Regions from separate parts of the Ectopseudomonas toyotomiensis genome, predicted to be linked through region 1. Evidence: predicted binding sites of a transcription regulator. Region 1 holds the regulator's gene; the other holds the start of a gene.
The links. Region 1 encodes sigma-54, which starts transcription at its own class of promoters, with help from an activator protein. Its sites were predicted from a motif close to ANTGGCATNNANNTTGCTNT; they were not measured.
Positions count from the first base shown of each region.

Region 1 (3,206 bases):
TTTCGTAAGAAATGGCCTCGGCCAGCGAGCGGTTGTCGTTGGTCAGCGGGTGGCGTCTACGGGTTTCGGAAAAGCGCTTGAGCAGGGTTTCGTCTTCGGCGTCGAGATACAGCACGTCGCAGCGGATGTTGCGCTTGCGCACTTCGTCGAGCAGTTCCGGGAAGCGCTGGAGCTGGCTCAGCAGGTTGCGCGCATCGATGGAGACCGCCACCTGTGGCAGCAGCATGTCGCTATGCGGCAGGAAACGCTCGGCAAGATCCGGCAGCAGGCCGGCCGGCAGGTTGTCGATGCAGTAGAAGCCGTTGTCCTCAAGTACATCGAGGGCGGTGCTCTTGCCCGAGCCCGAGCGACCGCTGACGATGATCAGGCGCATGTTTATTGACCGTTCTGAATGTCCACGACGACCTGATAGAGATCTTCGCCGCTGTTGGCCTGGCGCAGACGTTCACGTACATCCTGGCGATCGAGCATGCTGGCGATCTGGCGCAGCAGTTCGAGGTGGGCATCGGTGGCCGCCTCCGGCACCAGAAGCACGAACAGCAGATCGACCGGCACGCCGTCGATGGCGTCGAAATCGACTGCCGTCTCCAGGTGCAGGACTGCACTGATCGGGGCACTGCAGCCAGCCAGGCGGCAGTGGGGAATGGCAATGCCGTTGCCGAAGCCGGTAGAGCCGAGCTTCTCGCGGGCGATGAGGCTTTCGAATATGTCCTGGGCATCCAGGTCGGGCAGATCGCGCGCAACCAGGTTGGCGATCTGTTCGAGCACGCGTTTCTTGCTGCCGCCCGGCACGTTCACCAGGGAACGGCCGGGGGTCAGGATATTTTCAAGTCGGATCATGGATAGGGAATGTTAGCGGGCCGTGGCGCCTTGCAGGCGTTCGAGCTGCTTTTCCTTGTGCTTGATGAGTTGACGGTCGAGTTTATCGGCCAACAGGTCGATGGCAGCGTACATATCCTGGTGTTCGGCGTTGGCGACGACTTCGCCGCCGGCGATGTGCAGGGTGGCTTCGATCTTCTGCTTGAGTTTTTCGACCTCCATGGTCACCTGTACGTTGGTGATCTTGTCGAAGTGGCGTTCCAGTCGGCCCAGTTTCTCGCCGATATAGTCACGCAGGGCGTCGGTCACATCCAGCTGATGTCCACTGATGTTGACTTGCATACCGCTTTCTCCTTGTTGCCTTGTGTAAGAGACGGGTCTGGTTCGACCCGCCGCCGGAACACGTTGGCCTGAAGGCCTGAGGCCTTCAGTCGATCTGGCCTACATCAGTCGCTTGCGCTCACTGGAGGGCGCTATGCCGAGGGACTCGCGATACTTGGCGACCGTCCGACGGGCGACTTGGATGCCTTGTGCCTCCAGTAAACCAGCGATCTTGCTGTCGCTCAACGGCTTTTTCGCGTTTTCTGCTGCAACCAGTTTTTTGATGATCGCGCGGATCGCGGTGGACGAGCATTCGCCGCCTTCGGAGGTGCTGACGTGGCTGGAGAAGAAATATTTCAGCTCGTAAATGCCACGTGGGGTGTGCATAAATTTCTGCGTGGTAACGCGTGAAATCGTCGACTCGTGCATACCCACCGCTTCGGCGATGTCGTGCAGCACCAGGGGCTTCATCGCCTCGTCGCCGTAGTCGAGGAAGCCGCGCTGGTGCTCAACGATCTGCGTGGCCACTTTCATCAGCGTTTCGTTACGGCTCTGCAGGCTCTTGATGAACCAGCGTGCCTCCTGCAGCTGATTGCGCATGAAGGTGTTATCAGCACTGGAGTCGGCGCGTTTGACGAAGCCGGCGTACTGCGGGTTGACCCTCAGACGCGGCATTGCCTCCTGGTTCAGTTCCACCAGCCAGCGTTCGTTGTGCTTGCGCACGATCACGTCAGGCACGACATATTCCGGCTCGCTGGATTCGATCTGCGAACCCGGGCGTGGATTGAGGCGCTGGATCAGGTCGATGACTTGGCGCAGTTCGTCTTCCTTGAGCTTGGTGCGGCGCATCAGCTGGGCGTAATCGCGGCTGCCGAGCAGCTCCAGATAGTCGCCGACCACGCGCTGGGTCTCGCTCAGCCAGGCTGTGCCGGCAGGCAGCTGGCGCAGTTGCAGCAGCAGGCATTCGCGCAGGTCGCGGGCGCCGATACCCGCCGGTTCGAACTGCTGGATGCGGTGCAGTACCACTTCCACTTCGTCCAGTTCGACATCCAGCTCGGGGTCGAAGGATTCGGTCACTTCCTCGAGTGTTTCTTCGAGGTAACCGTCGTTGTTGATGCAGTCGATCAGGGTGGCGGCGATCAGCCGGTCTTTGTCCGACATGGGCGCCAGGTTCAGTTGCCACAGCAGGTGGCTGTGCAGGCTCTCGCCGCTGGACGTGCGGGTGGTGAAGTCCCACTCGTCATCATCGTTGCTGGGCAGGCTGCTGGCGCTGGTCTGGTAGATGTCTTCCCAGGCCGTGTCGACTGGCAACTCGTTGGGAATGCGCTCGCCCCACTCGCCTTCTTCCAGGTTGTCCACCGTAGGGGCGGTTTCCTGGTAGCTCTCTTCCTTGCTCGGAGTCGGGGTGGCGCTTTCGGCGCCATCAGCCATCGGATCGCTGTTGTCGAAGTCGTCGCCGTCTTCCTGGCGCTCGAGCATGGGATTGGATTCCAGTGCCTCCTGGATTTCCTGTTGCAGGTCCAGGGTAGACAGTTGGAGGAGGCGGATAGCCTGTTGCAGCTGCGGGGTCATCGTCAGCTGCTGGCCCATCTTGAGGACTAGCGATGGTTTCATTGCAGACCTTAATTTACTGGCGAGTTACGCCTTCCACATCAGGGCGCCGAAGCGCCGCCAGGAAGCAAATTATATGCCTGAATTTCTCGTTTTTGCCTAGGGGTTGCAATATTTCTGTAGCGAAATAGTGGGCGACCTACAGGCGGAATTCGTGGCCCAGATATACCTCTTTCACCGTCTGGTTGGCGAGGATGGTCTCGGCGTTACCTTCGGCGATCAGCTGCCCATCGTTGACGATGTAAGCGGTCTCGCAGATATCCAGGGTTTCGCGCACGTTGTGATCGGTGATCAGGATGCCGATGCCCTTGGTCTTGAGGTGATGGATGATTTGCTTGATATCGCCCACCGAGATCGGGTCCACCCCGGCAAAGGGTTCGTCGAGCAGGATGAACTTGGGGTTGGTCGCCAGAGCCCGTGCAATCTCCACGCGGCGTCTTTCACCGCCGGACAGG
Region 1 covers NZ_CP070505.1:3,353,686-3,356,891, forward strand. The annotation lists gene rapZ (RNase adapter RapZ) at 1-373, opposite strand, end outside; gene ptsN (PTS IIA-like nitrogen regulatory protein PtsN) at 376-840, opposite strand; gene hpf (ribosome hibernation-promoting factor, HPF/YfiA family) at 853-1,161, opposite strand; gene JWV26_RS15335 (RNA polymerase factor sigma-54) at 1,261-2,754, opposite strand; gene lptB (LPS export ABC transporter ATP-binding protein) at 2,891-3,206, opposite strand, start outside.

Region 2 (3,206 bases), 2.1 Mb from region 1:
CATCTGATCAGCGGTGGAAATCACCTTGGAGTTCATCTCGTAAGCGCGCTGGGTGGTGATCATGTTCACCAACTCTTCCACCACGCTGACGTTGGAGTTTTCCAGGGTGTTCTGCAGCGTGGTGCCAAGGCCATTGAGGCCCGGGTTTCCCACCTGCGGCGCGCCACTGGAACCGGTCTCCAGGAACAGGTTGTTACCGATGGCTTCCAGGCCAGCAGGGTTGACGAAGTCGGCCAGCTGGATATTGCCGATGATCTGCGGCTGCGGATTGCCGGTGGTGGTCACCGAGACAGTGCCATCCTCACCGACGGTGAAGGTGCGCACTTCGTTCGGCAGGACGATCGCCGGCTCAAGTGCAAAGCCTTGGGAGGTGACGATCTGCCCATCGGAATTCAGGTGAAAGCTACCATCACGGGTATAGGAAACGGTGCCATCGGGCTGCAGGATCTGGAAGAAACCACGGCCATTGACTGCCATGTCCAGCGGCTGCTCGGTCGTTTGCAGGCTGCCGGCGGTGAAGATCTTCTGCGTACCCACCACGCGCACACCGGTGCCGAGCTGCAAACCTGAGGGCAACTCGCTGTCCTGGCTGGACTGGCCACCTGGCTGACGACGGATCTGATAGAGCAGATCCTCGAACTCGGCGCGATCACGCTTGAAGCCGGTGGTCGCCACGTTGGCCAGGTTGTTGGAAATGGTGGTCAGGTTCATGTCCTGAGCGGACAAACCGGTCTTGCTGACCCACAGTGCCGGAAGCATATCGATTCTCCTCGGGCGCCGGTTTTACGGCGCCGCGTGCTGGTAATTAGCTAATTTGCAAAACCCGCGCCATGGCCGACGAGTTGTCCTCGGCGGTGCGCATCATCTTCACCGACAGCTCGAACTGACGGGACAGGGAGAGGATGGCGGTCATCTCTTCAACGGCGTTGACGTTGCTCGCCTCGAGGAAACCCGACGTCACCTGAACGGTCGCATCGGCCTCTATCTCGGGCTGGCCCTTGACGCGGATCAGGCCATCGGTGCCCTTCTCCATGCTTTTCGGATCAGGGTTGACCAGCTTGATACGGTCGACTTCAGCCAATACGTTGGGATCTTCACCAAGCGCACGAATACTGATGGTGCCGTCCTGGCCAATCTCCACCTTCTGCTCCGGCGGCACGGCAATCGGCCCGGCATTGCCCATGACCGGCAAACCATTGCCGGTACGCAGCACGCCCAGGGCATCGATATTCAGGCTGGCAGTACGTACGTAGGCCTCGCCACCATCGGGCGCCTGCACGGCGATCCAGCCCTTGCCGCCAATGGCAACATCAAGATCACGACCGGTTTCCTGCAACGAGCCCGGACGAAAATCCGTAGCCGGACGCTCGCTCATGGCGAATACACGTGCCGGATAGCTCTCACCGAATAGCGGCATGGAGCGCGCCTGCTCGAAATCGCGACGAAAACCCGAGGTAGAAACGTTCGCCAGGTTATTGGCGTGGGCGCGCAGAGCCAGTGTGTTGTTCTGCGCTCCGGTCATGGAGACGTACAGCATCTTGTCCATGGTAATTCTCCGAGTGGGCGACAGGCCCTTGGCTCTTTGCAATGACTACAGCAAGCGTCGTGCCAGCCTCGAAAAATAAATGCAAGATACTGATTTAAAATGACTTTACAGATAAGTCAGGATCATAAAGAAAAGCCGGCGGCGGGGTTTTGCCGGCCCTGAAACGGCAAAAGCGGCAAGCCAGGTTTGCCGCTTTGCTTCAACCCCAGCCCATCAACGCAGGTTGATGATGGTCTGAGTAATGGCGCTTTCGGTTTCGATGGTCTTGGCGTTGGCCTGGTAGTTGCGCTGCGCCACGATCAGGTTCACCAATTGATCCGACAGCTCGACGTTGGAGTCTTCCAGCGCACCCGCCTGCAGAGCACCCAGGGTACTGCTGCGCGGCGTGCCAATCACCGGCTCACCGGATTCGAACGACTGCGCCCACGCCGTCTTGCCTACCGGAGTGAGCCCCTGGACGTTGGCGAAGTTCGCCAGCAGCACCTGCCCTTGCACCTTGGACTGGCCGTTGGTGTAACGGGCGAAGATCACCCCGGTGTCATCGATCTCGACACCAGCCAGCTGGCCCGTGGTGTAGCCGTCCTGACTGACGGCGTTGACACCAAAGGATGCGGCGTACTGGCTCGAGCCGCGCATGTCGAAGGTGAACGCCTCACTGTCAGCACCGTTAGGTACCAAAGTTCCCGGATTGCCCGGATCCTCCTCGGCAGGCACCCAGTCGGTATCCGCCAGAGCGAAGATGCCATTGGGCGTACCCGCCGGAATGGCCGGCGCATCAAGGGCTGGGTTGGCCGGCGTGCTGGCCAGCGGGGTGAATGCCGGCGTCGCCAGTTGTCCGGCAGCATCGAAGTTCACCGCATAGCTGAATGGTTGAGTACTGGATGGGTCGCGCGGATTGACTCCATCGATCAGCACATGCATCACCCAGCCGTTGTTGGCCGGCGCTTCGTTCTTGACGAAGTATTGGCTCATCACGTGAGCATTGCCCTGCGAATCGTAGATATTGGTCGAAGTGGACCAGTTGAAGGACTTCGAATCGCTCGGGTCGAAGGTCGGTGCCGCCATGGTTCCCGCGTTAGCGGGCCGTACCGCATTGGAGTTCAGGTTGAGGCGCTGGGTAACACTGGTGGTCGCCCTGGGCTCCTGCTGACCTGCGTTGATGCGCAAATCAGACTGCACCGGCAGGATATTGCCGCTGTCATCAGCCGCATAACCTTGTAGGCGGTAACCGAAGTTGTTGACCATGTAACCATCACGATCCGTACCGAAGTAACCGGCGCGGGTATAGCCAATCTCACCGTTGTTGCTGGTCATAAAGAAGCCGTTGCCATTGATGGCCAGATCCAGAGCATTGTTCGTGTAGTTGACGTTGCCCTGGTTGAACAGCTGCGACACGTCTGCCAGTAGTACACCACTGCCCTGCGCATTCCTGCCGGTACCCAGAACGGAAGCGGCATAGACATCGGCGAACTCGGCTCGCGATTGCTTGAAACCCGCAGTACCGGCGTTGGCGATGTTGTTGCCGGTGACGTTGAGGTCGCTGGTCGCGGCACGCAGGCCGCTGAGACCAATATTGAACGACATGGAAGACTCCTTTGCCGGAACTGCCGGCGGCAATAGTTATTGGCCGATGACCTGCACTTGAGAAAGCGGAACACTG
Region 2 covers NZ_CP070505.1:252,638-255,843, forward strand. The annotation lists gene flgG (flagellar basal-body rod protein FlgG) at 1-759, opposite strand, end outside; gene JWV26_RS01175 (flagellar basal body rod protein FlgF) at 806-1,546, opposite strand; gene flgE (flagellar hook protein FlgE) at 1,760-3,130, opposite strand; gene flgD (flagellar hook assembly protein FlgD) at 3,167-3,206, opposite strand, start outside.
Region 2: a site for sigma-54 is predicted at 1,594-1,613, ahead of JWV26_RS01175 (flagellar basal body rod protein FlgF). Genes of this name have one in related genera too.